One region of the Streptomyces sp. NPDC096205 genome, then DNA from elsewhere that is predicted to be linked to it. Evidence: predicted binding sites of a transcription regulator. Region 1 holds the regulator's gene; each other region holds the start of a gene.
What was found. The regulator HrcA, encoded in region 1, represses chaperone genes, less so after heat shock. The targets are predictions, from matches to a motif close to TTNGCACTCNGNNNNNCNGAGTGCNAA.
Positions count from the first base shown of each region.

Region 2: a site for HrcA is predicted at 8,001-8,027, ahead of groES (co-chaperone GroES). Genes of this name have one in related genera too.
Region 3: a site for HrcA is predicted at 8,758-8,784, ahead of groL (chaperonin GroEL). Genes of this name have one in related genera too.

Region 1 covers NZ_JBIWFS010000002.1:913,372-923,709, reverse strand. The annotation lists gene ACIQ6Y_RS10650 (AMP-dependent synthetase/ligase) at 1-1,786, shown strand, start outside; gene ACIQ6Y_RS10645 (SpoIIE family protein phosphatase) at 2,048-3,856, shown strand; gene hemW (radical SAM family heme chaperone HemW) at 3,918-5,150, shown strand; gene ACIQ6Y_RS10635 (DUF3097 domain-containing protein) at 5,154-5,966, opposite strand; gene ACIQ6Y_RS10630 (MBL fold metallo-hydrolase) at 5,999-6,730, opposite strand; gene hrcA (heat-inducible transcriptional repressor HrcA) at 6,901-7,917, shown strand; gene dnaJ (molecular chaperone DnaJ) at 7,918-9,054, shown strand; gene ACIQ6Y_RS10615 (nitronate monooxygenase) at 9,166-10,251, shown strand; gene ACIQ6Y_RS10610 (16S rRNA (uracil(1498)-N(3))-methyltransferase) at 10,251-10,338, shown strand, end outside.
Region 2 covers NZ_JBIWFS010000009.1:139,713-150,050, forward strand. The annotation lists gene ACIQ6Y_RS30115 (sigma-70 family RNA polymerase sigma factor) at 1-295, opposite strand, end outside; gene ACIQ6Y_RS30120 (response regulator transcription factor) at 612-1,223, opposite strand; gene ACIQ6Y_RS30125 (WhiB family transcriptional regulator) at 1,602-1,931, shown strand; gene ACIQ6Y_RS30130 (LysR family transcriptional regulator) at 2,070-2,975, opposite strand; gene ACIQ6Y_RS30135 (MOSC domain-containing protein) at 3,056-3,724, shown strand; gene ACIQ6Y_RS30140 (SDR family NAD(P)-dependent oxidoreductase) at 4,154-4,927, shown strand; gene ACIQ6Y_RS30145 (ester cyclase) at 4,998-5,705, shown strand; gene groL (chaperonin GroEL) at 5,783-7,408, opposite strand; gene groES (co-chaperone GroES) at 7,546-7,854, opposite strand; gene ACIQ6Y_RS30160 (polysaccharide deacetylase family protein) at 8,070-8,834, opposite strand; gene ACIQ6Y_RS30165 (polysaccharide deacetylase family protein) at 9,230-10,114, opposite strand.
Region 3 covers NZ_JBIWFS010000006.1:142,306-152,643, reverse strand. The annotation lists gene ACIQ6Y_RS22915 (hypothetical protein) at 1-577, shown strand, start outside; gene ACIQ6Y_RS22910 (GNAT family N-acetyltransferase) at 604-1,698, shown strand; gene ACIQ6Y_RS22905 (DUF4031 domain-containing protein) at 1,718-1,984, opposite strand; gene ACIQ6Y_RS22900 (hypothetical protein) at 1,981-2,361, opposite strand; gene ACIQ6Y_RS22895 (MurR/RpiR family transcriptional regulator) at 2,418-3,353, shown strand; gene murQ (N-acetylmuramic acid 6-phosphate etherase) at 3,467-4,384, shown strand; gene ACIQ6Y_RS22885 (dihydrofolate reductase family protein) at 4,403-5,050, opposite strand; gene ACIQ6Y_RS22880 (hypothetical protein) at 5,136-5,705, shown strand; gene ACIQ6Y_RS22875 (NADH:flavin oxidoreductase) at 5,709-6,836, opposite strand; gene groL (chaperonin GroEL) at 7,009-8,631, opposite strand; gene ACIQ6Y_RS22865 (cold-shock protein) at 9,041-9,247, opposite strand; gene ACIQ6Y_RS22860 (MoaD/ThiS family protein) at 9,699-9,974, opposite strand; gene thrC (threonine synthase) at 9,971-10,338, opposite strand, start outside.

The sequences.
Region 1 (10,338 bases):
GGCGTACCGGTACCCCGTACCAGCCCCGTCCGGTCAGGGCCCCGACGAGTGGAAGTCGCTGAGCTGGGCCCAGGCCGCCGAGCGGGTCTACGCCGTCGCGGCCGGACTCATCGAGCTCGGCGTCCAGCCTGAGCAGCGCGTCGCCCTCGCCGCCGCCACCCGCCTCGAGTGGCTGCTGGCCGACCTGGGCATCATGTGCGCCGGCGCGGCCACCACCACCATCTACCCGCAGACCAACGCGGACGAGGCGGCGTACATCCTCGCCGACTCCGACAGCCGGGTGCTCATCGCGGAGAACGCCGAGCAGCTCGCCAAGGCCGTCGAGAAGCGCGCCGAGCTGCCCGAGCTCACCCATGTCGTGGTGATCGACGCCGAGGGCGTGGAGACCGGCGACTGGATCCTCTCCCTCGCCGAGCTCGAGAGCCGGGGCGCCGCCCGGCTGGAGAAGGACCCCGAGCTGATCAAGGAGCGGGTCGCCGCGATCACCAGCGACCAGCTCGCCACCCTCATCTACACCTCCGGCACCACCGGCCGCCCCAAGGGCGTGCGCCTGCCGCACGACAACTGGTCGTACATGGCGAAGGCGATCGCCGCGACCGGCCTGATCACCGCCGACGACGTGCAGTACCTGTGGCTGCCGCTCGCCCATGTCTTCGGCAAGGTGCTCACCTCCGGGCAGATCGAGGTCGGCCACGTCACCGCCGTCGACGGCCGCGTCGACAAGATCATCGAGAATCTGCCGGTCGTCCAGCCGACCTACATGGCGGCCGTGCCCCGCATCTTCGAGAAGGTCTACAACGGCGTCGCCGCCAAGGCCCGCGCCGGCGGCGCCGCCAAGTACAAGATCTTCCAGTGGGCGGCCGAGGTCGCCCGCGAGTACGCCAAGGCCACCCAGGACAACTTCCGCCGCACCGGCACCGCGAGCGCGCCCTTCGGCCTGGCCACCAAGCACAAGGTCGCCGACACGCTCGTCTACTCCAAGCTCCGCGAGGCCTTCGGCGGCAACCTGCGCGCCTGTGTCTCCGGCTCGGTGGCCCTCGCCCCGGAGATCGGCTACTTCTTCGCCGGCGCCGGCATCCACATCCTGGAGGGCTACGGCCTGACCGAGACCTCCGCCGCGTCCTTCGTGAACCCCGGCGAGGCCTACCGCACCGGCACCGTCGGCAAGCCGCTGCCCGGCTGCGAGGTGCGTATCGCCGACGACGGCGAGATCCTGCTGCGCGGCCCCGGCATCATGGAGGGCTACCACAACCTGCCCGAGAAGACCGCCGAGGTCCTGGAGGCCGACGGCTGGTTCCACACCGGCGACATCGGCGAGCTGTCCCCCGACGGCTATCTGCGCATCACCGACCGCAAGAAGGACCTGTTCAAGACCTCGGGCGGCAAGTACGTCGCGCCGACCGAGATCGAGGGCCAGTTCAAGGCGGTGTGCCCGTTCGTCTCCAACATCCTCGTCCACGGCGCCGACCGGAACTTCTGCACCGCGCTCATCGCGCTCGACGAGGCCGCGATCAGCGGCTGGGCCGCGGAGCACGGGCTCAAGGACAAGTCGTACGCCGAGATCGTCGCGGCCCCCGCCACCGTGGAGATGGTCGAGGGCTACATCCAGGAGCTCAACTCCGGCCTCCAGAGGTGGCAGACGATCAAGAAGTTCCGGCTGCTGCCCCGGGATCTCGATGTGGAGCACGGGGAGATCACGCCGAGCCTGAAGCTGAAGCGGCCGGTCGTCGAGCGGGAGTACAAGCATCTGCTGGAGGAGATGTACGCGGGGACGCGCGAGGCGTAGGGGGTGGTGCGGGGTTGTTCGGCGGCCATCCGTTCGTCGTGGTTGATCGCGCTCACGCGGCGGAGCCGCAGATCGACACAGCCCCGCGCCCCTTGGGGCACGCCCCCATAGGGCGTTGAAACGGTCGGGATGTGCCACTTCCGTAGCACAGATCTCGCTCATGATGGTCTAGTTCGGTAACTCCCTGCTTCTGGACAGGGCCTGTCTGTCACTCTGGCGGCAGACCGAGGTCAATACGTCCGAAAGCTCGGGGAGTTGTCCATGAGGGCCATTCCGGTGCAGCGGGAGACCGTTGCCTCCGCGCGACCCTCCGAGCTCCGTACGAAGCTGGCCGGAGGGCCGCCGGCGCCCGGGATCGCGCGAGCGCTGGCGCGGGCGGCGTTCCAGGAGTGGGTGCCCGACACCGAGCGGCTGGTCGGGGACGCGCTGGTGGTCGTCAGTGAGCTGGTCACCAACGCGGTCGTGCACGCCGGGACGGACGTCGAGCTGTACTGCCGGCTGGAGGACGGCTGCGGCGCCCTCGTCGTCGAGGTGACCGACCGGCATCCGGCCCGCCCGCCCCGCAGCACCGCCGCCGAGGCGCAGGAGTACGGGCGGGGCCTGCGGCTGGTCGCGGGGCTCGCCGAGGCCTGGGGCGTCACCTACCGCAGGGGCGCCAAGACGGTGTGGGCGCGGCTGACGCCCGAGGACAGCGGAGGCTGTGCACCGGAGGGCGCCCTCGACGCGGCCGCGCTCCTCGCGCCGGAGGGCCGGTGCGCGGAGCACGACGGGGACTGGCTCGGACGCGGCGCGCTGTCCTTCCTCGCCGAGGCCTCCGACCTCCTCGCCGGGCAGCTCGACGAGAACCTGGTCGCCGCGCTCACCGGCCAGCTGCTCGTGCCGCGGCTCGCCGACTGGTGCGCGATCTGGCTGGAGGACGAGGCCACCGGACGCGGCTGGAGCGAGGGCGGCGGGCTGCCCGGACCCCGCCTCGGCCGGGTCTGGCACGGCCACGAGGACCGTATCGAGGAACTGCGCCGCGTCCTGGAGAAGGAACCGCCCCGCCCGTCCGACGGCCTGCGCTCGGGCCCCGAGGCCTACCCCTGGCCCGCCGCCGCGCTCGCCCCCGGCGCCCCGCACGGCTCGGCGCTCGCCTACCGGCTGATCGCCGGCGGACGCCCGCTGGGCACCCTCGTCATCGGCCGCGCCGGCATCCTGCGCTTCCCCGACGAGATCACCGGCCTCGTCGAGGACCTCGCCCGCCGCGTCGCCCTCGCGATCGGCGCGGCCCGCCAGTACGCGCGCCAGGCCACCATCAGCGCCGTCCTCCAGCGCGGCCTGCTGCCCGGCGCGGTCGCCCAGATCCCCGGGGTGCGCAGCGCGCTCGTCTACGAGCCGTGCGACAAGGGCGGCCCGAGCGGCGACTTCTACGACCTCTTCCCGGCCGGCCACGGCCGCTGGTGCTTCGCCGTCGGCGACGTCCAGGGCAAGGGCCCCGAGGCCGCCGTCGTCATCGGCCTGGCCCGGCCCTGGCTGCGGCTGCTGGCCCGCGAGGGCTACCGCGTCGCCGACGTCCTCGACCGCCTCAACCAGCTCCTCCTCGACGACGCGACCGAGGCCGCCGACGCCGCCGCCCGCGCCCTCGTCGGCCCCGGCGTGCCCGGCGACGGCCCGCAGACCCGCTTCCTGTCCCTGCTCTACGGCGAACTCGTGCCGTTGGAGGGCGGCGGGGTCCGCTGCACCCTGGCCTCCGCGGGCCACCCGCTGCCGCTGCTCCTCGGGGCGGACGGCAGCGTCCGTACGGCGGCACGGCCGCAGACCCTGCTCGGGGTCGTCGAGGACGAGACGTACACCAGCGAGACCTTCGAGCTGTGGCCCGGCGACAGTCTGCTGTGTGTCACGGACGGGGTCACCGAGCGGCGTGACGGCATCCGCCAGTTCGACGACGCCGACGGCCTCGCCACCGCCCTCGCCGGATGCGCCGGACTGGACGCCGAGCTGATCGCGGAACGCATCCGCCGGCTCGTGCACGACTTCGGCGGGCAGCCGCCGGAGGACGACCTGGCGCTGCTGGTGCTCCAGGCGGAATAGCCGGCCCGGGCCGAAGACAGCCCGGCAGAGCGACCTGCGGGCATGGGGGACACTGGAAGACATGCCTTCCGCACTCCCCGACGGCGAGCCCGTCCCCGCCGACGGCGCGCTGCCCGCGTCCGCGCTCGCCGGGGCGGCCGACCGACCCCTGGGCTTCTATCTGCACGTCCCGTACTGCGCGACCCGCTGCGGCTACTGCGACTTCAACACCTACACCGCGACCGAGCTGCGCGGCACGGGTGGGGTGCTGGCCTCCCGCGACAACTACGCCGACACCCTCGTCGACGAGATCCGCCTGGCGCGGAAGGTGCTCGGCGACGACCCGCGCGAGGTCCGCACGGTCTTCGTCGGCGGCGGCACGCCGACCCTGCTGGCCGCCGACGATCTCGTACGGATGCTGGGGGCCGTCCGCGACGAGTTCGGGCTGGCGCCCGACGCCGAGGTCACCACGGAGGCGAACCCGGAGTCGGTCGACCCGGCGTATCTCACGGCATTGCGCGAAGGCGGCTTCAACCGCATCTCCTTCGGCATGCAGAGCGCCAAGCAGCACGTCCTGAAGATCCTCGACCGCACCCATACGCCGGGACGCCCCGAGGCATGCGTCTCCGAGGCACGCGCGGCGGGCTTCGAGCACGTCAACCTCGACCTGATCTACGGCACCCCGGGCGAGTCCGACGACGACTGGCGGGCCTCGCTGGAGGCGGCCCTCGGCGCCGGCCCGGACCACATCAGCGCGTACGCGTTGATCGTCGAGGAGGGCACGCAGCTCGCGCGCCGCATCCGCCGGGGCGAGGTCCCGATGACCGACGACGACGTCCACGCGGACCGGTACCTCATCGCCGAGGAAATGCTCGGGCAGGCGGGCTTCGACTGGTACGAGGTCTCCAACTGGGCCACCTCGGACGCGGGCCGCTGCCTGCACAACGAGCTGTACTGGCGCGGCGCCGACTGGTGGGGCGCGGGCCCCGGGGCGCACTCCCACGTCGGCGGGGTGCGCTGGTGGAACGTCAAGCATCCGGGGGCCTACGCGGCCGCCCTCGCCGAGGGCCGCTCACCCGGCGCCGGCCGCGAGCTGCTGTCGGACGAGGACCGCAGGGTCGAGCGCATCCTGCTGGAGCTGCGCCTGCGCGAGGGCGTCCCGCTCTCCCTCCTGCACGAGCAGGGCCTCGCCGCCTCCCGCCGGGCCCTCGCCGAGGGACTGCTCCAGGAGGAGGCGTACGAGGAGGGGCGCGCGGTGCTGACGCTGCGGGGGCGGCTGCTGGCGGACGCGGTGGTCAGGGATCTGGTGGACTAGCCGCTAGGCCGCCGGCGCCGTGACGAAATCGATCAGTTCCTCGACCTTTCCCAGCAGCTCCGGCTCCAGGTCCCTGTACGACCCGACCCGCTTCAGGATCGCCTGCCACACCGCGCCCGTGTTGTCCGAGGGCCACCCCAGGGCGCGGCACACGGCCGTCTTCCAGTCCTGGCCGTGGGGGACGCGGGGCCACGCCTCGATGCCCAGGGACGACGGCTTCACCGCCTCCCAGATGTCGATGTACGGGTGGCCCACCACCAGGGCGTGCTCGCTGGTCACGGCTTCCGCGATCCGCCACTCCTTCGAGCCCGGCACCAGGTGGTCCACCAGGACGCCCAGCCGTGCGTCCGGGCCGGGGGCGAAGTCCTCGACGATCCTCGGCAGGTCGTCCACGCCCTCCAGGTACTCCACCACCACGCCCTCGATGCGCAGGTCGTCGCCCCAGACCTTCTCGACCAGCTCGGCGTCGTGCCGGCCCTCGACGTAGATGCGGCCGGCGCGGGCCACCCGGGCCCGGGCGCCGGGGACCGCGACCGAGCCGGATGCCGTACGGGTGGGACGTACGGGAGAACCGGCCGCAGGCCGCACCAGCGTCACCACGCGGCCCTCCAGCAGGAAGCCCCGCGGTTCCAGGGGGAAGACGCGGTGCTTGCCGAAGCGGTCCTCCAGGGTGACCGTGCCCGCCTCGCAGCGGATCACCGCGCCGCAGAAGCCGGTGCCGGGCTCCTCGACGACCAGACCGGGCTCGGCCGGGACCTCGGGGACGGGCTGCGGCTTCTTCCAGGGAGGGGTCAGGTCGGCGGAGTACTGGCGCATTCGGATGACGATAGGAACAAGCCCCGGCGCCTTCAGGGCGACACGCCGAAACGGGACGCCAGCTCGTCGCGCTGACGTCGTACGAAGCCGGCGTCGACCACCGCTCCGTGACCGGGTACGTACAGCGCGTCCTCGCCGCCGAGGGCGAGGAGGCGGTCCAGGGCGTCGGGCCAGCGGGACGGCACCGCGTCGGAGCCCGCCTGGGGCTCGCCGGACTCCTCGACCAGGTCGCCGCAGAAGACCACCTCGGGGGAGCCGGGGACCAGGACGGCGAGGTCGTGGGCGGTGTGGCCGGGGCCGACGTTGGCCAGCAGGACCTGGCGGCCGCCGCCGAGGTCCAGCGTCCACTCGCCGGAGACATGATGGCCGGGCGCGATCAACGCCTCCGCCGCCTCCGTGGCCGCCACCTCGTCCAGGCCGTTGCCGATCGCGTCCGCGCGCAGCTCCTCGCGGGCGTGCCGGGACGTCAGCGCCGCGGCCACGCCGACCGCGCCGTACACCTCCGCGTCCGACAGCGCCGCCGCCCCGAAGACATGATCGAAATGGGGGTGGGTCAGCGCGAGATGGGTCACACGGCCGCCGGACAGCCACTCGGCGCGGGCCCGCAGCTCCGAGCCCTCCCGCAGGCTCGAACCCGCGTCGATCAGCAGCGCGGCGCCCTCCCCGACGACCAGCCCGGCCGTGCAGTCCCAGCCCGGCAGGCGGCACCGGCCGACCCCGGCCGCCAGCCGCTCCCACCCCAGCTCTTCCCAAGTCACCGTCATACGGCGACGCTAGCGGTGCCGCCCGCGCACGGCAGGGCGGTACGCCACCTGCCTTGCCCGGGTGCCACCCGACGGCCGTACACTGGGCCGGTAAGGCTGGCACTCGTATGCTCCGAGTGCCAGGTGGAGCGGCCGGGCGGCCGAGGCGACGACTTCTGGAGGTGCGCGCGATGCTCAGTGAACGAAGGCTCCAGGTGCTGCGCGCCATCGTCCAGGACTATGTCGGCACCGAGGAGCCGGTCGGTTCCAAGGCGCTCACCGAGCGGCACAGCCTGGGCGTGTCCCCGGCGACCGTGCGGAACGACATGGCGGCCCTGGAGGACGAGGGCTACATCGCGCAGCCGCACACCAGCGCCGGGCGCATCCCGACCGACAAGGGCTACCGGCTCTTCGTCGACAAGCTCGCCGAGGTCAAGCCGCTCACCGCGCCGGAGCGGCGCGCCATCCAGAACTTCCTCGACGGCGCCGTCGACCTCGACGACGTCGTGGCCCGCACGGTGCGGCTGCTCGCGCAGCTCACCCGGCAGGTGGCCGTCGTGCAGTACCCGTCGCTGACCCGGTCCACGGTCCGGCACGTGGAGCTGCTGTCGATGGCCCCCGCCCGGGTGATGCTGGTGCTGATCACCGACACCGGCCGGGTCGAGCAGCGGATGGTCGACTGCCCGGCGCCGTTCGGCGAGGCCTCGCTCGCGGATCTGCGGGCGCGGCTGAACAGCAGGGTCGCGGGCCGTCGCTTCACGGACGTGCCGCAGCTGGTGCAGGACCTGCCGGAAGCCTTCGAGCCGGAGGACCGCGGCACGGTCCACACGGTGCTCTCCACCCTCCTGGAGACACTGGTCGAACAGACCGAGGAGCGGTTGATGATCGGCGGCACCGCCAATCTCACCCGCTTCGGACATGACTTCCCCCTCACCATCCGCCCCGTCCTGGAGGCCCTGGAGGAGCAGGTCGTGCTCCTCAAACTCCTGGGCGAGGCGGGTGATTCGGGCATGACCGTGCGCATCGGTCACGAGAACGCCTACGAGGGACTCAACTCCACGTCGGTGGTGTCGGTCGGCTACGGTTCGGGCGGCGAGGCAGTCGCCAAGCTCGGCGTGGTCGGACCGACCCGCATGGATTACCCGGGAACGATGGGAGCGGTACGCGCAGTGGCACGGTACGTCGGACAGATCCTGGCGGAGTCGTAAGTGGCCACGGACTACTACGCCGTTCTCGGCGTGCGCCGCGACGCGTCGCAGGAAGAGATCAAGAAGGCCTTCCGTCGGCTCGCTCGCGAGCTGCACCCGGACGTCAACCCCGATCCGAAGACGCAAGAGCGGTTCAAGGAGATCAACGCCGCTTACGAGGTGCTGTCGGACCCGCAGAAGAAGCAGGTCTACGACCTCGGCGGCGACCCGCTCTCGCAGTCCGGCGGCGCCGGCGCGGGCGGCTTCGGGGCGGGCGGCTTCGGCAACTTCTCCGACATCATGGACGCCTTCTTCGGTACGGCGTCCCAGCGCGGGCCGAGGTCGCGTACGCGGCGCGGCCAGGACGCGATGATCCGGATCGAGGTCGAGCTGGACGAGGCGGCCTTCGGCACGACCAAGGACATCCAGGTCGACACGGCCATCGTCTGCAACACCTGCAATGGCGAGGGCGCGGCGCCCGGCACGTCCGCGCAGACGTGTGACATGTGCCGCGGCCGCGGTGAGGTCTCGCAGGTCACCCGGTCCTTCCTGGGCCAGGTCATGACCTCGCGGCCGTGTCCGCAGTGCCAGGGCTTCGGCACCGTCGTGCCGACGCCGTGCCCGGAGTGTGCGGGTGACGGCCGGGTCCGGTCCCGGCGCACCCTCACGGTCAAGATCCCGGCCGGTGTGGACAACGGCACGCGTATTCAGCTCGCGGGCGAGGGCGAGGTCGGCCCCGGCGGCGGTCCCGCCGGTGACCTCTACGTCGAGATCCACGAGCTGCCGCACGCGCAGTTCCAGCGGCGCGGCGACGACCTGCACTGCACGGTCACGCTCCCGATGACGGCGGCGGCTCTCGGCACCAAGGTGCCGCTGGAGACGCTCGACGGCATGGAGGAGGTCGACATCCGGCCCGGCACGCAGTCCGGCCAGTCGATCCCGCTGCACGGGCGCGGTGTCACCCACCTGCGGGGCGGCGGCCGAGGCGACCTGATCGTCCACGTCGAGGTCCAGACCCCGGGCAAGCTCGACCCGGAGCAGGAACGCCTGCTGCGCGAGCTGGCCAAGCTCCGCGGCGAGGAGAGGCCCACCGGGCAGTTCCAGCCTGGGCAGCAGGGTCTGTTCTCGCGGCTGAAGGATGCGTTCAACGGTCGCTGAGGTCCCGCCACGGGTGGCTTTCACCGAGGTGCGAAGCCACCCGTGCCGCAGGCCTATGCCGAGCGGAAGGGCCGATTCGGACTTGTTCGGAGGACGTGACAACATGCGGTCATGTCCTCCGCGCTGACCGGTCTCCTCCCCTGTCCGATCGTGCAGGCCCCCATGGCGGGCGGCGTCTCCGTGCCGAAGCTCGCCGCTGCCGTGTGCGAGGCCGGCGGGCTGGGGTTCCTGGCCGCCGGGTACAAGACGGCCGACGGCATGTACCAGGAGATCAAGCAGCTGCGGAGCCTGACCTCCCGCCCCTTCGGGGTGAACCTCTTCATGCCGCACCCCGAGTACGCGGACCCCGCGGCCGTCGGCGTCTACGCCCACCAGCTCGCCGGTGAGGCCGCCTGGTACGAGACCGAGCTGGGCGACCCCGACAGCGGCCGCGACGACGGCTACGACGCCAAGCTGGCCGTCCTGCTGGACAACCCGGTACCCGCGGTCTCCTTCCACTTCGGCGTGCCCACCCCCGAGGCGCTGCAGGCCCTGCGCCGCGCCGGGACGGTCACCCTGGTCACCGCGACCTGCGTCGACGAGGCGCGTGCGGTGGAGCAGGCGGGTGCCGACGCGGTGATCGTGCAGGGCGTCGAGGCCGGCGGCCACCAGGGCACGCACCGGGACCTGTCCGAGACCGACGGGACCGGCATCGGGCTGCTCTCCCTCCTCGCGCAGATCCGCGAGGCCGTGTCCCTGCCGCTCGTCGCCGCGGGCGGCATCATGCGCGGCAGCCAGATCGCCGCCGTCCTCGCCGCGGGGGCGAGCGCCGCCCAGCTCGGCACCGCGTTCCTCGCCACCGACGAGTCCGGCGCGCACGCCCTGCACAAGCAGGCCCTGATCAACCCGCTGTTCGTGCGCACCGAGCTGACGCGGGCGTTCTCCGGCCGCCCGGCACGCGGCCTGGTGAACCGTTTCCTGCGCGAGCACGGCCCGTACGCGCCCGCTGCCTATCCCGATGTCCACCATCTCACCGCGCCGCTGCGCAAGGCGGCCGCGAAGGCGGGCGACGCCCAGGGCATGGCGCTGTGGGCGGGGCAAGGGCACCGGATGGCGCGCGCGATGCCTGCCGGGCAGCTGGTGGAGGTGCTGATGGGCGAACTGGCCGCCGCCCGCACAACGTTGTCGAACCTGCCGGCGCAAGGAGGTGCCCTCTGATGACGGCTCCGGTGTTCGTGGCCGAGCAACTCGACCGCGGCGGGCCCCAGTTCGTGCTCGACGGTCCCGAGGGACGGCATGCTGTCT
Region 2 (10,338 bases), on a different contig from region 1:
GCAGGTCGGCGACCTTGTGCGCGGCGATGGCGAAGACGAAGGCCTCGAAGGGCCTGCCGGTGTCCCGGTAACGCGGCAGCGCGAGCAGGACGGCTACGCAGACTTCCTGCGCCAGGTCCTCGACGAAGTGGCGCGCATCACCCGGGAGCCGGGACAGCCGGGTGCGGCAGTAGCGCAGCGCCAGAGGGTGGACATGGGCGAGCAGGTCGTGCGTGGCCTGCTCGTCCCCGTCGACCGCGCGGTGGACGAGTGAACCGATCGCCCCCTGGGCACGGGTCGCCTCCTCGTCACGCATCGGTCCATGGTGCCTTGTGCCGGAACCGTCCGCGGCACCACGGCCGTCGTTGTGCACCGAAGCGTTATGAGCAGGTGCGCCGGAACTCATCCCTTGCGCCCTCCCCTTCCGCTCGACCGACTCGTCCCCGAGGAACTCCACACTCTCAAGGATGCGGCATCCGCGCCGAAACGAGCAGCACGCCTCCGAGGGGCGGTCCCCGCCGCACCCCGAAGGGGCGCGGGGAACTGCGCGACCAGCCCGATACGGTCCGTGGAAGACCACTCACGGACGACGGCGGACGAGTGGCGACCGACCACTCGTCCCACCGGGGCACTCAGCGAACGAGCCCCCACCGGAAACCCAGCGCCACGGCATGGGCCCGGTCGGACGCACCCAGCTTCTTGAACAGTCGCCGAGCGTGGGTCTTCACCGTGTCCTCGGAGAGGAACAGCTCCCGGCCGATCTCCGCGTTGGACCGCCCGTGGCTCATCCCCTCGAGCACCTGGATCTCACGCGCGGTGAGCGTCGGCGCCGCACCCATCTCGGCGGACCGCAGCCGCCGCGGGGCGAGCCGCCACGTCGGGTCGGCGAGCGCCTGGGTGACGGTCGCCCGCAGCTCCGCGCGCGAGGCGTCCTTGTGGAGGTAGCCCCGCGCCCCCGCGGCGACCGCGAGCGCGACACCGTCCAGGTCCTCCGCGACGGTGAGCATGATGATGCGCGCCCCGGGGTCGGCGGACAGCAGCCGCCGCACTGTCTCGACGCCACCCAGACCGGGCATGCGTACGTCCATCAGAATCAGGTCCGAGCGGTCGGCACCCCAGCGGCGGAGGACTTCCTCGCCGTTGGCCGCCGTCGTCACGCGCTCGACACCGGGCACGGTCGCGACCGCGCGGCGGAGCGCCTCTCGGGCAAGCGGGGAGTCGTCGCAGACGAGGACGGAAGTCATGGCCGCCCTCCGCAGCTGATGCGCGTCACCTTGAGCCTCCAGGCTGGTACGAATCGTCACCTGTGCGGTCGACCGTCTCGGACGCTTGCCCGAGCGCTTGTGTTTTCAACCGCCTCGCACTCTCAACGACGGTCACTCGAAAGAGTTACGGGGCCGCATGCCGTCTTCGGCACTCTACGTGAGGGGGCGGACACGGTGCAGACATGGACGGCAGACCCTCAACGTTTCATCACAACCGTGCCCCATTCGGCCCATTTTCTTCCCTTTTGCTGGTGTCCGCGGCTAGATTCGCAATGAGTCATATTTTCATCTCCTTAGATCGTAGTTGTACGGTCGTGGGCACCGTATCCGCTCAGAACGGCTACAAGGGGTCACGTAATGGCAGATTTCTCCCGCCTTCCCGGACCGAACGCAGACCTATGGGACTGGCAGCTCCTGGCTGCCTGTCGCGGAGTGGACAGCTCGCTCTTCTTTCATCCCGAGGGCGAGCGGGGGGCGGCCCGGAGCGCTCGCGAGAACTCGGCCAAGGAGGTCTGCATGAGGTGCCCGGTCCGCGCGCAGTGCGCGGCACACGCACTCGCGGTGCGCGAACCGTACGGCGTCTGGGGCGGGTTGACCGAGGACGAGCGCGAAGAACTCATGGGCCGGGCGCGGCACCGTCTGGTGACGGCTTCGGCCTCCGGCGGCGACGTCGCTTCGAACAATTGAAGGAACGTTTCTTCCGAGATCTCTCTCCGGAGACGAAACGGCCCTCTCCAGGGACACCGGGGCTCTCCAGAGACATAGGGGCACGCGTGCGCGTGCCCCTCTCTACTTGCTCTGCCTGCTCTGCCGGCCCTACTTGCTCTACTTGCGGCCCGCCGCGGTCGCCAGCTGGTCCAACGTGGCCGTCACGGCCGGGACCTGGGCCAGATCGGGCAGGGTGAGCGCGACGATCTCGCGGCGCACCGCCGGTTCCAGCGTCACCGCGCGCGCCCCTCGGGGGCGTACGGACTCGATGGCGAGCTGAGGCAGTACGGCCACTCCGAGACCGGCGCCGACCAGGCCGACCACGGCCGGGTAGTCGTCGGTGGCGAAGTCGATGCGCGGCGTGAAGCCCGCCTTCTCGCAGACCTCGACGAGCTGGCCGCGGCAGCGCGGGCAGCCCGCGATCCAGGGCTCGTCGGCGAGTTCCCCGATGGCCACGGACCCGGCGCGGGCGAGCCGGTTCCGCTCCGGCACGAGCGCGACCAGACGGTCCGTCAGCAGGGGCCGTACGACGAGGTCGTCCCACTCCCCTTCCTGTACGCCCGCCGCGCCTTCGTAGCGGAAGGCGAGCGCGATGTCGCAGTCGCCCTCGCGCAGCATCTCCACCGAGCGCGGCGGCTCGGCCTCCACCAGGGAGACCCGGGTGCCGGGGTGCGCGGCGCGCAGGGCGGCGAGTGCGGTGGGGACGAGGGTGGAGCTGCCGCTGGGGAAGGAGACGAGCCGGACCCGGCCGGCGCGCAGCCCGGCGATGGCCGCGACCTCCTCCTCGGCGGCGGTCAGTCCGGCGAGGATGCCGGCGGCGTGCCGCACCAGTGCCTCACCGGCCTGCGTCAGCCGCATCTCACGGCCGCCACGCACCAGCAGCGGGGTGCCGACGGACGTCTCCAGGGCCTTCATCTGCTGGCTGACGGCAGGCTGGGTGCAGCCCAGCTCGCGCCCCGCCGCCGAGAAGGAGCCGGTGGCGGCCACGGCGCGCAGCACACGGAGATGTCGGGCCTCGATCACCCTTTGAGCATAAGCCGTCCTTGGGTGCAGCCGCGAATAATGCGTCGACGCTTTGATCGCCGGCGGCCTACCGTGCCGCCATGAGGCTTCTTTCCGTAAACCTGGGCCGTGCGACGCGCGTGCCGTACACCGACCAGCCGGAGGGGCTGACCGGCATCGACAAGCGGCCGGCCGAGGGGCCGGTGCGGGTCACGGCCCCGGGTCCGAAGGGCGTCGGCGCCGGCGGGCTGGCCGGGGACGCGGTGTGCGACACCCGGCACCACGGCGGCGACGACCAGGCCGTGTACGCGGTGGCCCGGGAGGATCTCGACGCCTGGGAGCTCGAGTTGGGCCGCGAGCTGGCCAACGGCGTGTTCGGCGAGAACCTCACCACCCTCGGCCTGGACGTCTCCGGCGCGCTGATCGGCGAGCGCTGGCGGATCGGGCCCGAGGTGGTGCTGGAGGTCACCTGCGGGCGGATGCCGTGCCGCACCTTCCAGGCCCACCTGGGCGAGGAGCGGTGGGTGAAGCGGTTCACCGAGCGCGGGGCGCCGGGGGCGTATCTGCGGGTGATCGAGCCGGGCGAGATACGGACCGGCGACCCGGTCGAGATCGTGCACCGGCCGGACCACGACGTGACGGTCGCCCTGGCGTTCCGGGCCGAGACGACCCGGCGCGACCTGCTGCCGCGGCTGCTTCCGGCCGGGGCGGCCCTGCACCCGGAGCTGCTCGCGGCCGCGCAGAAATACACGGCCACCCAGGGCGGCTGACGCGCAGTCACCTTTCTTCGCGGGCGCCGCACGGCTCCTAGGGGACAACCCCGGGAGCCCGGCCCGGGTCGGCTCGGGGGCGGGCCGGGGTTGCTCCCCGATGTCCGGCGGGCGGTGATCGAGGACGCTCGACGCATGACCCGTTTCAAGCGCATTCTCGCCGTACTCGGCGCGACCCTCACCGTGCTCGCGCCGGCCGTGGGCGCCCTGTTCACCCGGCTGGGACCGACACCGACATCAGCACGGTCGGCGACGCCCGCTTCGACCGCGAGCCGGCGATACCGCCCCTGGCCCCGTCGAGGGTCACCGAGGACGGCACCCGCGTCTTCGACCTGCGGATGCGGGCAGGCGAGACCGCCGGGCCCCGCCCCGTCGAAGCGGCGGCGTGCGGGGAGCGGATCCCTCCGGTCCGGGCCATAACCTTGCGCCATGACAACGGCTCTGATTACGGGATCGACCGCGGGCATCGGTGCCGCCTTCGCACGGCGGCTGGCGGCGGACGGGCACGACCTCGTCCTGGTGGCGCGGGACGCGAAGCGGCTCGCCGAGCAGGCGACCGAACTGCACGACCGGCACGGCATCGAGGCGGAGGTGCTGGTCGCCGACCTGGCGACGGACACCGGCATCGACGCCGTCGCGGCCCGGCTGTCCGACCGGAAGCGGGCCGTCGACCTGCTGGTCAACAACGCCGGCTTCGGCAACAAGGGCCGCTTTCTCGATGTGTCCCTCGACGACGAGCTGCGGATGCTCAAGGTGCACTGCGAGGCGGTGCTCCGGCTGACGTCGGCGGCGACGGAGGCGATGCGGGAGCGGGGGCGCGGCGGTGTGGTGAACGTGGCCTCGGTCGCGGCGTTCGTGCCGCGCGGCACCTACGGCGCGTCCAAGGCGTGGGTCGTGCAGTTCACGCAGGGCGCGGCGCGTGATCTGGCGGGCAGCGGGGTGCGGTTGATGGCGCTGTGCCCGGGGTTCGTGCGCACGGAGTTCCACCAGCGGGCGGGGATGGGCACCGACAACATCCCCGGCTGGATGTGGCTCGACGCCGACAAGCTGGTCGCGTCGGCGCTGGCCGACCTGCGCCGGGGCAAGTCGCTGTCGATCCCGGACCCGCGGTACAAGGCGCTGATGGGAGTGGTGAAGGTGGTCCCGCGGGGGCTGCTGGGCGGGGTCACGTCCCGGACGGGGCGGAAGTACGGGCCACAGTAGGCCGACCCGGTCCGTGCGATGGAGAATGGAGCTGTCCGGACGGACCCCACGGGGGGTCGGAGGCGGCGCCATGACGTTCGTACAGCTCATCGACTGCAAGACCAGCCGGTTCGAGGAGATGAACCGGCTCATGGACTCCTGGATCGAGCAGACCAGGGGGAAGCGGACCGCGACGCACAATCTGATCGGCAAGGACCGGTCGGACGGGTCGCACTTCATCGAGATCGTGGAGTTCCCGTCGTACGAGGAGGCGATGCGGAACTCGAACCTTCCGGAGACCGACAAGATCTTCCGCGAGATGGTCGCGCTCTGTGACGAGATGCCGGTGTTCACCGACCTGGACGTCGTACGGGACGAGCAGCTCTACGCGACGAATGTGCGGCGGCTGCTGGAGACGCTGGGGACGCAAGGAGAGCTCCCGCCGCTCGACGACCTGATCGCGGAGCACTACCACGACCACGACCCGGCCAATGAGCAGGACACCCTCGGGCGGGACAACATCCGGCGCGAGATGGACATGTGGCGCGGGGCGTTCGACTTCGCGTTCACGGTGGAGGACCTGATCGCCGAGGGCGACCGGGTGTGCGCGCGGTGGTTCTGGAAGGGCACCCACAAGGGTGACTTCCTGGGGATCGCGGCGACCGGCAGGGAGTGCAGCATGAGCGGCACGACCGTCTTCCGGTGCGGCGGCGACGGGAAGATCGTCGAGGGCTGGTGGGAGTACGACCGGCTGGGGCTGATGACGCAGCTCGGCGTACTGGACCAGTTGGAGCTGTAGGGCGCCCGAGCAGCCGGAAGGCCCGGCACCCCCGAAGGGACGCCGGGCCTTGCGCGGTGACGCGGTGACGCGGTGCGTCAGTGAGCGTGGCCGTGGCTGTGACCACCGGCGGCCGGCTCCTCCTCTTCCTTCTTCTCGACGACCAGGGTCTCGGTCGTCAGGAGGAGGGAGGCGATGGAGGCGGCGTTCTCCAGGGCGGAGCGGGTGACCTTCACCGGGTCGATGACGCCCTGCTTGACCAGGTCGCCGTACTCGCCGGTGGCGGCGTTGAAGCCCTGGCCCTTGTCGAGCTCGGCGACCTTGGAGGTGATGACGTAGCCCTCCAGGCCGGCGTTCTCGGCGATCCAGCGCAGCGGCTCGACGGCGGCCTTGCGGACCACGGCGACACCGGTGGCCTCGTCGCCGGTCTTGCCGAGGTTGCCCTCGAGGACCTTGACGGCGTGGACCAGCGCGGAGCCACCACCGGAGACGATGCCCTCCTCGACCGCGGCGCGGGTCGCGGAGATGGCGTCCTCCAGACGGTGCTTCTTCTCCTTCAGCTCCACCTCGGTGGCGGCGCCGACCTTGATCACGCACACGCCGCCGGCCAGCTTCGCGAGGCGCTCCTGGAGCTTCTCGCGGTCCCAGTCGGAGTCCGTGTTCTCGATCTCGGCCTTGATCTGGGCGACGCGGCCCTGGACGTCGGCGGAGTTGCCGGCACCGTCGACGAGGGTGGTGTCGTCCTTGGTGACGGTCACGCGGCGGGCGGAACCCAGCACCTCGAGGCCTACCTGGTCGAGCTTGAGGCCGACCTCCTCGGAGATGACCGTGGCGCCGGTGAGGACGGCCATGTCCTGCAGCATCGCCTTGCGGCGGTCACCGAAGCCGGGGGCCTTGACCGCGACCGCGTTGAAGGTGCCGCGGATCTTGTTCACGACGAGGGTGGACAGGGCCTCGCCCTCGACGTCCTCGGCGATGATCAGCAGCGGCTTGGAGGCACCGGCCTGGATGACCTTCTCCAGCAGCGGCAGCAGGTCCTGGATGGAGGAGACCTTGCCCTGGTTGATGAGGATGTAGGGGTCCTCCAGGACGGCCTCCATGCGCTCCTGGTCCGTCACGAAGTACGGCGACAGGTAGCCCTTGTCGAAGGCCATGCCCTCGGTGAAGTCCAGCTCCAGACCGAAGGTGTTGGACTCCTCGACGGTGATGACACCGTCCTTGCCGACCTTGTCCATCGCCTCGGCGATGAGCTCGCCGACCTGGCTGTCCTGGGCGGACAGGCCGGCCACGGCGGCGATGTCGGACTTCTCGTCGATCGGGCGGGCGGTCGCGAGGAGCTCCTCGGAGACGGCGGCCACGGCCGCGTCGATGCCCTTCTTCAGGGCGGCCGGGGAGGCACCGGCGGCGACGTTCTTCAGGCCCTCGCGGACGAGCGCCTGGGCCAGCACGGTGGCGGTGGTCGTACCGTCACCCGCGATGTCGTTGGTCTTGGTCGCCACCTCCTTCACCAGCTGGGCACCGAGGTTCTCGTACGGGTCCTCGACCTCGACCTCACGGGCGATGGTCACACCGTCGTTGGTGATGGTGGGGGCGCCGAACTTCTTGTCGATGACGACGTTGCGGCCCTTGGGGCCGATCGTCACCTTGACCGTGTCGGCAAGCTTGTTGACGCCGCGCTCGAGGGCGCGACGGGCGTCCTCGTCGAACTTCAGGATCTTCGCCATGGCAGCGGGAGCCCTCTCGGAAAAGTCTGCGGTAAAGAAACTGCGCCCCGGGCGCCCGGCTACTCATCGATCGCGGGGGCCAGGGGCGCAGTGGAAGCAAAGGTGCTTCAAAGGTGCTTCGGATGAAGCGAGGTGACTTACTTCTCGATGATCGCGAGGACGTCGCGAGCCGAGAGGACGAGGTACTCCTCGCCGTTGTACTTCACCTCGGTGCCGCCGTACTTGCTGTAGAGGACGACGTCGCCGACGGAGACGTCGAGCGGAAGACGGTTGCCGTCCTCGAAGCGGCCCGGGCCCACGGCCAGGACGACGCCCTCCTGGGGCTTCTCCTTGGCAGTGTCCGGAATGACCAGGCCAGAGGCCGTGGTCTGCTCGGCGTCGAGCGGCTGGACCACGATGCGGTCCTCGAGCGGCTTGATGGCAACCTTGGAGCTGGCGGTCGTCACGATCCGACCTCCCCCTTCGGAGATCTCACGGGGTTAACTGTCTGAGGTGGCGACCAGGTGGATCCGTCGTCGCGGGTGCCGGACCTGCCCGTCGCGTTGTTGGCACTCTCCAGTGGGGAGTGCCAGAGCCGAGACTATGACCGCGATTAGCACTCGGTCAAGCGGAGTGCCAATTGCCGTGCGGCGCGGCGTCCTCCCAGGTCTCCGAGCGGGCTCTACAGGTAGTCCTCCAGCCTCCCCACCGTCAGCCCCTTGCGCTGGATCTCCCGCAGCACGGCGACCGTGCGGTCGCGCAGCGGCGGGGCGGTCGGGTCGTCGGCGGGCAGGGAGACGATCGCGCCCGGGACCAGCCCCGCGGGGGCCCGGGTGCCGGTGACCGTCGCGCCCCAGCGGACGACCGCCGTGATGCCGCAGTCGGCGGCCGCCCTCAGCGTGGTGGCGTCGTACGCGCCGTACGGCGGGCGGAAGAGGCGGGGGCGGACGCCGAAGCGGGCGTGCAGCTTGTCCTGCTGCCCGCAGATCGCGGCGCGCTGACCGGCGTACGGCAGGCCGCGCAGGTAGGTGTGGTCGAGCGTGTGGTTCTGCAGGCTCGCGCCGACCGCGCGCAGCCGCGCGAAGTGGGCGTAGCCCGGTCCTACGACGCTGTCGGTGAGGAACAGGCTGACCGGCAGCCGCAGTTCTCGTACGAGGTCGACGAACCGGGGGTCCCGCTCGGCGCCGTCGTCGTACGTCAGGAACACCACCCGGTCCCGGGTCCGCACCCGCGCGACGACCGGCAGCGCGCCGGCCGCGCGCCCGGAGCCCGCCGCGTCCGGCCGGTCGACCGGGTGCGGCGCGGCGGCCGGCGGCGCGGTGAGCCCCCATCGCCGGTACGCGGGACCCAACCCGGCGGCAGGGGGCCGCCCAGCATTTTGACGCGCGTCGGAGCGTGGGGCACCGCTGCGAGGTGCTTCGGTGGAAGGTGCAGCGTCGCGGGACACCCCGGTGGGAGAGCCGACGCGGTGAGGTACTTCGGAGCGAGACCCGGCGGCGTGAGGCGCCGCGGCGTCGGTGCCCGGCCCATGAGGCGCACCGGCCTCAGTGCGAGGCGTGCCACCGGGCACCCGCGCGCGAGGCTCACCGGCGTCGGATGCGCCACCTTCACCGGAACGCGCGCCCGCCCCTCCTCCCGGGGCGCCACCATCCCCGTCCGCCCCCGCACCTCCCCTCCCCGGTGCCCGGGCGTCCCCCTGCCCCCGGACGCCCGGTGTCTCAGGCCGGTCGGCCGCCCGCTCGGCCGCGTTGTGGCCCGGTCGTTCGACGGGGTCGACGGACTCGGCGCAGCCCGTCAGCAGGGCGGCCACGGTGAGCGTGCCCACGATCAGCCGCCGCACCGTCACAGGTAGTCCTCCAGCCGGGCCACCGCGTACCCCTCGTCCGTCACCTTCTTCAGGAACCGGCGGATCATGTCGGGCATGGTGCCCTTCCACTCCTCCCGCCCCCGGAAGTGGCTGAGGACGATGTCGCCGGGGTGCAGGCTCCGGTCCCACTCGCGGTACTCCCAGCGGTCGACGAAGACCTCCTCGTTCCACAGCGGGGCGTACTTCACGCCGCAGGCCTTGGCGGCACGCAGCGTGGCCTCGTTGTAGTTCCCGAAGGGCGGCCGGAAGAGGACGGGGCGCTTGCCGTAGCGCTTCTCGATCACGTCCTGCATGCCGCAGATCTCGCGCTTCTGGTCGGCGTAGGACAGGCCCGGCAGGTAGGGGTGGTGCAGGGTGTGGTTGTTCAGGGCCACGCCGCCGTCCTGCATCCGCTGGAAGTACCCGTAGTCCTGCTTCACCAGGAAGTCGCTGAGGAAGGCGGTGTACGGGATCTTCAGCTCGCTCATCATCCGCAGGAACGCCGGGTCCTTCTCGGCGCCGTCGTCGATGGTGAGGAAGACGACCTTCTGCCGGGTGGGGATCGTGGTGAAGACGGGCGGGAGGCCCGACTCCTCGTGTCCGTCGACCTCGAATCCCTCGCGGGTGGTGATCACCGGCTTCTTCGCGGGCGGGGCCGGGGCGCTGAGCGGCACCTTCTTCAGGCCCCAGCGTTTCGCGGCGGCCACGCGGGCGATGTGCTCGGCGCGCAGCCGCGCCGCGTAGGACTCCAGGGCGCGGGCCGGGGGCGCCTTGAGGATCGGCTGCTGCCCGGCGGCGGGAGCCGCCTCACCTCGCGAGACGCGCGAACCGTCCGAGCCACCCGAGTCGCCCGATCCACCCGAGTCGCCCGATCCACCCAAGTCGCCCGAGTCCCCGTAACCGCCGGAACCCACGAGACCACCGGAACCGACGAGACCGCCAGACCCCCCGGGCCCGCCGGAGCCCCCCGAGCCGCCCCCCTCCGCGCAGCCCGAGGCGACCGCGGCGGCGGCCAGCACGGCGAGCGCTGCCGGGGCCCGAAGGCCGCGGACCCGGCCGAACGGACCCCCCGCCCACCACGCCCGACTTTTGTCATTTTGTACTA
Region 3 (10,338 bases), on a different contig from region 1:
TGGCCCCGACCCGGCGCCGTACGCCGACAACCTGCTCACCCGCTGGCAGGAGCCGCAGCGGCACTACCACACGCTCGCCCACCTGGTCGCGGTGCTGGACCACGTCGACACGCTGGAGCGGTACGCCGCCGACGCGGACGTCGTACGGCTGGCGGCCTGGTTCCACGACGCGGTGTATCTGCCGGACCGCTCGGAGAACGAGGAGCGGTCGGCCCGGCTCGCCGAGCGCGCGCTGCCCGAGGCGGGGGTGTCCGACGTCAGGACCGCCGAGGTGGCGCGGCTGGTGCGGCTGACCGTGACGCACGACCCGGGCGAGGACGACTTCGACGGGCAGGTGCTGTGCGACGCGGACCTGGCGGTCCTGGCCTCGCCGCCGTCGGCGTACGCCGCGTACACCGCCGCCGTACGCGAGGAGTACCACTTCGTGCCCAACGACGCCTTCCGCGCGGGCCGTTCGGACATCCTGCGCCAACTTCTCGAACTGCCACGGCTGTTCCACACGCCCTTCGGGCAGAAGCACTGGGAGGCGACGGCCCGCTACAACCTGCGCGGTGAGCTGGAAATGCTGTCGACCTGAGGCGAGGGGCCGCCTAGCCTGCCCGCATGCGATTCATGGGTGCGGAACGGGCGGAAGAGGCGGTCGCGAGCTGCGCGGCACTGCTGCGGACGGTGGTCGGGGAGGACTGGTCGGGCACCAAGGCCGCGGGCCTGGAGTGGAGTTGCCGGGAGACGGTCACGCACATCGCCAGCGACCTCATCGGGTACGCCGGCAACCTGGCCGGACGGCTCAAGTCGTCGTACGCGCCCTTCGACATCACCGTCGACGGCGACGAGAACGGCGACTACAAGGCGGACAACGCCGGCCAGATCGAGGTCGTCGAGGTCATGGGCGCCCTGTTCTCGGCGACCCTGCGCACCACCCCGCGCGCGGCGCGCGGCTTCCACCCGTACCCCTTCCGCAGCGCGAACCGCGACGGATTCGCCGCGATGGGCATCGCCGAGGTGCTGCTGCACACCCATGACATCGCCCGCGCCTTCGACACGCCCTACGAGCCGCCCGCCGAGGTCGCCGAGTACGTCCTGACGACCATCTTCCCGACCGTCCGGCCGGGCCCGGCCCCGTGGCCGACCCTGCTGTGGGCGACCGGCCGCGGCGACCTGCCGGGCCGCGAGCCGGTCACCGGCTGGCGCTGGTCCAACAACCACGTCATCCGGGCCGACCGCCTCGCCCTGGAGGGCGTCACCCCCGCCGCCGCGGCCGACCTCCACAGCGGCGGCGACGGCGGCTTCGACTGGGTCGAGGACGGGCCCTTCGACGGCACCCGGGTCGCCTCCCAGATGCTGTGGCAGGCGTACGAGGCGGGGGTGCACCGCCCCGAGTTCGGTGTGTACGTCCTCGTCCGCGAGGAGGACGACCGCGCGGTCGGCGGCATGGGCTTCCACGGCGCGCCGGACGAGCAGGGCCGGGTGGAGGTCGGCTACGACCTCGCCGAGTCCGCCCGCGGCCAGGGCTACGCCACCGAGGCGCTGGGCGCGCTGACCCGCTGGGCGCTGGACCGCGAGGACGTCACGACGCTGGTCGCCACCGTCGACCGGGACAACCTCGCCTCCCAGGCGGTCGTCACCCGCACGGGCTTCGTCCAGGTCGGCGAGAAGGGCGACGCCGGCGAACTGCTGGTGTTCGAGCTGAAGGGCTGACGGGCCGGCGGGCTGACGGCTACGAGCTGTTGTTCTTCCTGCGCCGCAGCCCGGCGCCGTGCAGCAGCCGCACCACCTCGCGGCTGCTGACCTCCACGGCGCCTGCCCGCACCACGTCCCGGTAGCGGTGCGCGGGGATGTCGTAGTGGTCGCGTTCGAAGGCGCGGCGCGGCACGCCCAGCCGGTCGGCGAAAGTGTGCAGTTCGTCGTAGGAGACATCGCTGACCAGGTGGGACCACATCCGGCCGTGCCCCGGCCACTGGGGCGGGTCGATGTAGACGGTCACGAGGACGTGGCCCCGCCGGCCGCGCCCAGCGTGCCGACCCGGGCCACCCGCACCCCGGCCTTGTGGCACACCCAGTGCGGGTCGGGGCCCAGTTCGGGCTCGACGTCCAGCGAGTGCGGGTCGCCCGAGCCGCACACCGGGCACAACGGCCAGCGCCCGTACCGCTCCAGGAGCGCGTCCTGGACGTCCTGGGCAACCAGCCCGGCCACATAGTGGGCGCCCTCCGGCCACTGCTCCACCCACCAGCGGCGCTGCGCGACGGACTCCTCGACCAGTGAGACGACGTCCGCCTCGGCGACCCGTCCCGCCATGAGGTCGGCGAGCACCAGTGCGCGGGCAGCGTGCAGGGCCTGTTCCAAGGGGCTGAGGGCTTCCATAGCTCCCATTGTGCGCACTCTTGACCGCGACACCGAGCCGAAAATATCTTTCACGGGTGACCCGTGTAGTGAAGGAAACTTTCTCCCCGTCGGGCGGCAGCTCCTCCTCGGGCGGCGACACCCCGCCCGCTCCGGCCGCCCTCGCCGCCAAGGTCCGCACCCTCGCCCCCTCGATGACCCGCTCCATGCAGCGTGTCGCCGAGGCCGTCGCGAGCGACCCGGCCGGCTGCGCGGCCCTCACGGTCACCGGCCTCGCCGGACTGACCGGCACCAGCGAGGCGACCGTCGTGCGCACCGCCCGCCTGCTCGGCTACCCCGGCTACCGCGACCTGCGCCTCGCCCTCGCCGGCCTCGCGGCCCAGCAGCAGTCGGGCCGCGCGCCCTCCATCACCACCGACATCGCCGTCGACGACCCCATCGCGGACGTGGTGGCGAAGCTGGCCTACGACGAACAGCAGACCCTCGCCGACACCGCCGCCGCCCTGGACACCGTGCAGCTCGGCGCCGCCGTCACCGCGGCCGCCTCCGCCCGCCGCATCGACGTCTACGGCATAGGCGCCTCCGGTCTGGTCGCCCAGGACCTCACCCAGAAGCTCCTGCGCATAGGCCTCATAGCCCACGCCCACAGCGACCCCCACCTCGCGGTGACCAACGCGGTGCAGTTGAGGGCGGGTGACGTGGCGATCGCGATCACCCACTCCGGCTCCACCGGGGACGTCATAGAACCCCTCCGCGTCGCCTTCGAGCACGGCGCCACGACCGTCGCCATCACCGGCCGCCCCGACTCCCCGGTCACTCAGTACGCCGACCACGTCCTGACGACGTCCACGGCCCGCGAGACAGAGCTGAGACCGGCCGCGATGTCGTCACGGACCAGCCAACTCCTCGTCGTGGACTGCCTGTTCGTAGGCGTCATGCAACGCACCTACGAAACGGCGGCCCCGGCCCTGGCGGCGTCGTACGAGGCACTGGCACATCGCCATCGCAGGTGAAGTGGATGCTGTCAGGGGCGCGGGGAACTGCGCGACAAGCCACAACAAACCGGCACCCGACCACAACGAACAACCCCTACGGTCTTAGTTGAACCCGGAGAGAGCCGCCCCCCATGACTCCCGAAGACCTCCACCTGGACACCCTCACCACAGAAGCCTTCCGCCCGGAACTCGCGGAGATCGACCGCCTCCCCACCCTGGAGATCGCGCGCCTGATGAACACAGGGGACACGACGGTCCCGGCCTCCGTGTCCCGGCACCTGCCGGAAATCGCCAGAACCATCGACGCCGTGAGCCACCGCATGGCAACCGGAGGCCGCCTGATCTACGCCGGCGCCGGCACCGCCGGCAGACTCGGCGTCCTGGACGCCTCCGAGTGCCCGCCGACCTTCAACACCGACCCCGCCCAGGTCATCGGCCTGATCGCGGGCGGCCCCCAGGCGATGGTGACCTCCGTCGAGGGCGCGGAGGACTCGAAGGAGCTGGCGCGGGCGGACCTGGACGCCCTCAAGGTCGCCCCCGACGACACGGTGATCGGCATCTCGGCCTCGGGCCGCACCCCGTACGCCGTGGCGGCGGTGGAGCACGCCCGGTCGCTGGGCGCCCTCACGGTGGGCCTGTCCTGCAACACGGGCAGTCCGCTGGCGGCCGCCGCCGAGCACGGCATCGAGGTCGTGACGGGCCCGGAGCTGATCACCGGCTCGACGCGGCTGAAGGCGGGCACGGCCCAGAAGCTCGTCCTCAACATGATCTCGACGATCACGATGATCCGGCTGGGCAAGACCTACGGGAACCTCATGGTCGACGTACGGGCCTCCAACGAGAAGCTGCGCGCCCGCTCCCGCCGTATCGTCGCGCTGGCCACCGGGGCCACGGCCGACGAGATCGAAGCGGCGCTGGCGGCGACCGACGGGGAGGTGAAGGACGCGATCCTCACCATCCTCGCCGACGTGGACGGCCCGACGGCCGCCCGCCTGCTGGAGGAGTCGGGCGGCCACCTGCGCGCGGCGCTGTCGGCGACGAGCGGCTGACCCAGGGCTCGGCCGCGCTCACTTCCGCCAGAACAGATGGTGCGTGACCCCGCTGGGGCTGGGCACGACCTCCAGGTGGAAGCGGTCGAGGAGCTCGTCGGGAGACTCCCAGAGCCGTACGCCCGAGCCGAGTTTCACGCCCGGGGAGACGGCCACGTGCAGCGTGTCGACGAGGTCGGCGTCCAGGAACTCCCGCACGGTGGTGGCGCCGCCGCCGAGCCGCACGTCCTTGCCCTGCGCGGCCTCCCGGGCCAGCCGCAGGACGGTGAGCGGATCACCGTCGACGAAGTGGAAGGTCGTGTCGGACAGGGTGAACGAGGGCCGCGGGTGGTGCGTCATCACGAACACCGGCGTACGGAACGGGGGCTCGTCGCCCCACCACCCCTGCCACTCGTGGTCCTGCCACGGGCCACGCTGGGGCCCGAACTTGTTGCGCCCCATGATCTCGGCGCCGATGTTCCGGGCGAAGTCACGTGTGAAGTAGTCGTCGAGGCCCCGGCTCCCGCCGGGGTCGGTCCGGTTGGGCCAGCTCGCCGTGGCCCCGGCCCACGAGAACATCGCCCCCGGATCGGCATGCCCGAACGGCCTCTGAAGGCTCTGCCCCTCCCCGGAGGCGAACCCGTCGCTCGAGACACAGAAATTCTGGACGCGCAGCAGCTGACTCATGTGGCTCCTCCTGAAGTCGTCTCCAGGACTTGAGACCGGGAAGCCACCGGAAACTCATCGGCGGCACCTCCTATCCTGGGACAACATGAACCACGCCCAGCTCACCGCCCTAGGCCGTGCCCTGCGTCTCCTCGGGGAGCACGGGGAGGCGCTGACCGCCGACACGCCCGATGCCAGGCTGCACGAGGTGAAGGGGGATCTGCGACGGGCCCTTGACCTGCTGGAGGAGGGCATCAGCACGGCAGCACCCGCCACGCGCTGTGCCGAGCACCCGAACGGGCCGGTCGACAGCGCGGCGCCCGATCTGTGCCTGCTGTGCGAGACGCGGCGCAGGGCGGCCCGGCGGGCCGAGATCAACGGTCCGGCCGCGTCCCGGCCCGCGGAGAACGCGCCGTCCAGGTACGGGGTGCGCGGCGACCGGCCGCAGCCCCAGCAGCGGTGGCTGCCGGAGCTGTGGAACGGCCAGGAGTGGCAGCTGTGCGGCACGCCCCGGCGGGACCGCCGCGAGGCGGAGCTCTACCTCGCGGCCCAGCGCCGGGGCCCCCGGGCCGCGATGGCGTACCGGCTCGTCCACGAGTTCACCGACTACGAGGTGCTGCGTGTCTGGGGCACCCCGGTCCGCGTCGACATCGAGCCGCTGAACGGCAGCCTGTGAAGGTCAGCTGAGGGTCTTCAGCGCGGCGGCGTCGTACGGCTTGAGCTCGGCCGTCCGGTCGGCGAGCACCTTGGCCGCCCACTCCGGGTCCTGGAGCAGCGCGCGGCCGACGGCGACCATGTCGAACTCGTCGGACTCCAGCCGGTCCAGGAGGTTGTCGATGCTGCCGAGCGGCGCGCCCTCGCCCTGGAACGCCCCGATGAAGTCGCCGTCGAGGCCGACCGAGCCGACGGAGATGACCTGCTTGCCGGTGAGCTTCTTCGTCCAGCCGGCCAGGTTCAGGTCGGAGCCGTCGAACTCGGGGAGCCAGTAGCGCCGGGTGGAGGCGTGGAAGACGTCGACGCCGGCCGCCGCGAGCGGGGTGAGGACGGCCTCCAGCTCCTCGGGCGTCTCGGCGAGGCGGGCGGTGTAGTCCTGCTGCTTCCACTGCGAGTAGCGGAAGATGACGGGGAACTCGGGGGAGACGGCCTCCCGCACCGCGGCGACGATCTCGGCGGCGAACTTGGTGCGGGCCACCGCGTCACCGCCGTAGGCGTCGGTACGGCGGTTGGTGCCGGCCCACAGGAACTGGTCGACGAGGTAGCCGTGGGCGCCGTGGATCTCCACGCCGTCGAAGCCGATGCGCTCGGCGTCCGCGGCGGCCCGCGCGAACGCGGCGACGACGTCGCCCAGGTCCTGCTGGGTCATGGCCTTACCCGTGGGCTCGGCGCCCGCGGTGACCAGGCCGGAGGGGCCCATGGCGGGGGCGTCGGGGAACGGGCCGTCGCCCTGGTTGCGGACCATGCCGATGTGCCACAGCTGCGGGACGATCGTGCCGCCGGCCGCGTGCACGTCCTCGGCGACCTTCGCCCAGCCCGCCAGCTGCTCCTCGCCGTGGAAGCGCGGGACGCGGCGGCTGTTGCCGGCCGAGTCGTGGCCGACGTAGGTGCCCTCGGTGACGATCAGGCCGACGCCGGCCGCGGCGCGGCGGGCGTAGTAGGAGCGCACGTCCTCACCCGGTATGCCGCCCGGGGAGAACATGCGGGTCATGGGGGCCATCACGATCCGGTTGGGGACGGTGAGGCCGTTCAGCGTGATCGGCCGGGACAGCACCGCGGCGGCGCGGGAGGCGGGGGACTCGGTGACGCTCACGTGGGGGCTCCTCAGGTCGTGCGCCGGTGAAACCGGTCGGTATGTGAGTGCGCATTCTTGCAGGTTCTTAAGTACCTGCCTATGACCCCGGACACGCCGAAGGGCGGCACCCCCTGTCGGAGACAGGAAGTGCCGCCCTCGTGCGCAGGACTGCCGCTGATCCTCGGGAGGATCAGAAGTCCATGTCACCGCCCGGCATGCCGCCGCCGGCCGGCGCAGCGGCCTTCTCCGGCTTGTCGGCGATGACGGCCTCGGTGGTCAGGAACAGCGCGGCGATGGAGGCGGCGTTCTGCAGGGCAGAGCGGGTCACCTTCGCCGGGTCGATGATGCCCTCGGCGATCATGTCGACGTACTCACCGGTCGCGGCGTTGAGGCCGTGGCCGACGGGAAGGTTGCGCACCTTCTCGACGATGACGCCACCCTCGAGACCACCGTTGGCGGCGATCTGCTTCAGCGGGGCCTCCAGCGCGAGCTTCACGGCGTTGGCGCCGGTCGCCTCGTCACCCTCGAGCTCCAGCTTCTCGAAGACCTGGGAGGCCTGCAGCAGGGCCACGCCACCACCGGCGACGATGCCCTCCTCGACGGCCGCCTTCGCGTTGCGAACGGCGTCCTCGATGCGGTGCTTGCGCTCCTTGAGCTCCACCTCGGTGGCGGCACCGGCCTTGATGACGGCCACGCCGCCCGCGAGCTTCGCCAGGCGCTCCTGGAGCTTCTCGCGGTCGTAGTCGGAGTCGCTGTTCTCGATCTCGGCGCGGATCTGGTTCACGCGGCCGCCCACCTGCTCCGAGGAGCCGGCGCCGTCGACGATGGTGGTCTCGTCCTTGGTGATGACGACCTTGCGGGCGCGGCCCAGGAGGTCCAGGGTCGCGTTCTCCAGCTTGAGGCCGACCTCCTCGGAGATGACCTCGCCGCCCGTGAGGATGGCGATGTCGCCGAGCATGGCCTTGCGGCGGTCACCGAAGCCCGGGGCCTTGACGGCGACGGACTTGAAGGTGCCGCGGATCTTGTTGACGACCAGGGTCGACAGGGCCTCGCCCTCGACGTCCTCGGCGATGATCAGCAGCGGCTTGCCCGACTGCATGACCTTCTCCAGGAGCGGGAGCAGGTCCTTGACCGAGGAGATCTTGGAGTTGGCGATGAGGATGTACGGGTCCTCGAGCACCGCCTCCATGCGCTCCATGTCGGTCGCGAAGTAGGCGGAGATGTAGCCCTTGTCGAAGCGCATGCCCTCGGTGAGCTCGAGCTCCAGACCGAAGGTCTGCGACTCCTCGACGGTGATGACGCCTTCCTTGCCGACCTTGTCCATCGCCTCGGCGATGAGCTCGCCGATCTGCGTGTCGGCGGCGGAGATGGAGGCGGTGGAGGCGATCTGCTCCTTGGTCTCGACCTCCTTGGCCTGGTCGAGCAGCGCACCGGAGACGGCCTCGACGGCCTTCTCGATGCCGCGCTTGAGAGCCATCGGGTTGGCACCGGCGGCCACGTTGCGCAGACCCTCGCGCACGAGCGCCTGGGCGAGAACGGTGGCGGTGGTCGTACCGTCGCCGGCGACGTCGTCCGTCTTCTTGGCGACTTCCTTGACCAGCTCGGCGCCGATCTTCTCGTACGGGTCCTCGAGCTCGATCTCCTTGGCGATGGAGACACCATCGTTGGTGATCGTGGGGGCGCCCCACTTCTTCTCGAGGACGACGTTGCGACCCTTGGGGCCGAGCGTCACCTTGACGGCGTCCGCGAGCTGGTTCATGCCGCGCTCGAGGCCGCGCCGCGCCTCCTCGTCGAACGCGATGATCTTGGCCATGTGAAGTGGTCCCTCCAGGACTGGGGGTGATTCCTTCGGACCGCGCCCGCGCCCGCGACGGACGGCCTGCCTGCCCCGTGGTTCCTTGCCCCACTTGGCCTGCGGCCTCACCGACCCGGTCCTTCGTTGTCACTCTCACCTTCAGAGTGCTAACGCAATGATTAGCACTCGCCCCCTGCGAGTGCAAGCGGCTCTCGGGGTTCGGGCCGGGGGGATCAGCCGCAGGCGCGGGGTTCGGGCCGGGGGGATCAGCCGCAGGCGCGGGGTTCGGGCCGGGGGGATCAGCCGGAGGCGAACAGGACACGGGCGAGCGGCACGTCCAGGAGACTGCGGGCAGGACGAAGGGCCCGCACCCCGGGAGGTGCGGGCCCTTCGAAGAAGAACGTCGCGCAGTGAGTCGACGCGTGCTTCAGCTGGTCGCCAGCCGGACCATGTCCGCCTGCGGCCCCTTCTGGCCCTGCGAGATCTCGAAATCGACTCGCTGGCCTTCTTCCAGGGTGCGGTACCCGTCCATCTGAATCGCGCTGTAGTGGACGAAGACGTCCGCACCACCGTCGACCGCGATGAAGCCGTACCCCTTCTCCGCGTTGAACCACTTGACGGTGCCCTGAGCCATGCCTAACTCCCCTATTACTGGCCCTTGCACAGATCCACACTTCGCGGACCCGGGTCAGACCTCACCCCCCATTGGCCGGGGGCGTGCGCCGGAACGCGTCGACCGCGGCTGAATGTATCTGTCCAACTGCCGTCTGCAACAGGTCAATCGGACGAGAATTCAGGACGCAGGCGTTCGGGAGTTTGCCAAGAATTCACCCTGTTTCAGGGCAAGTCGGGCCGCACATAAGGAGCGAAAGGCGCAAAACCGCCGGGCACTTTGGCTGCTTCTCGTCGGTTCTCGACGGATCCTCGAGCGGACTTCATATGCACCCGGCATACGGAGGCGGCGGGCTTCCCCAACTCTACCGTGCTCAACCATGCAGAATTGCCCCCTCCGCTTCTCTCACGGAGGGGGCAATTCGATGAACTCTCGGTGACCACCCTTACCGAAGGTAATGGGCGGGCGGGTCTCAGCCGCCGGCGACCGCCGGAATGATGGAGACGCCGGCCCCGTCCGGGGTCGCGGTCTCCAGCCCCTGCTCGAAGCGCACGTCGTCGTCGTTGACGTACACGTTCACGAACCGGCGCAGCTTGCCCTGGTCGTCGAGCACCCGGGCGGCGATGCCCGTGTGGTTCTTCTCCAGGTCGGCGATGACCTCGGCGAGGTTCGCGCCCTGGGCGGGAACCTCGGCCTGACCGCCGGTGTAGGTGCGCAGGATGGTGGGGATGCGGACGGTCACGCTCATGCGAGGCCAGCCTCTCGGAAGGAGTCCAGGTTGGGGCGGATGGTGGCGGTCAGACCGGTACCGGCCACCGCGTCGAGGGTCTTCAGGCCGTCACCCGTGTTGAGGACGACGGTGGTCAGCGAGGGGTCGAGGACACCGCTGTCGATCAGCTTCTTCGTCACGCCGACGGTCACACCGCCGGCCGTCTCGGCGAAGATGCCCTCGGTCCGGGCGAGCAGCTTGATCGCGTCGACGATCTGCTCGTCGGTCACGTCCTCCACAGAACCGCCGGTGCGGCGCGCGATGTCCAGGACGTACGGCCCGTCGGCCGGGTTGCCGATGGCCAGCGACTTGGCGATGGTGTCCGGCTTCTGCGGGCGCACCA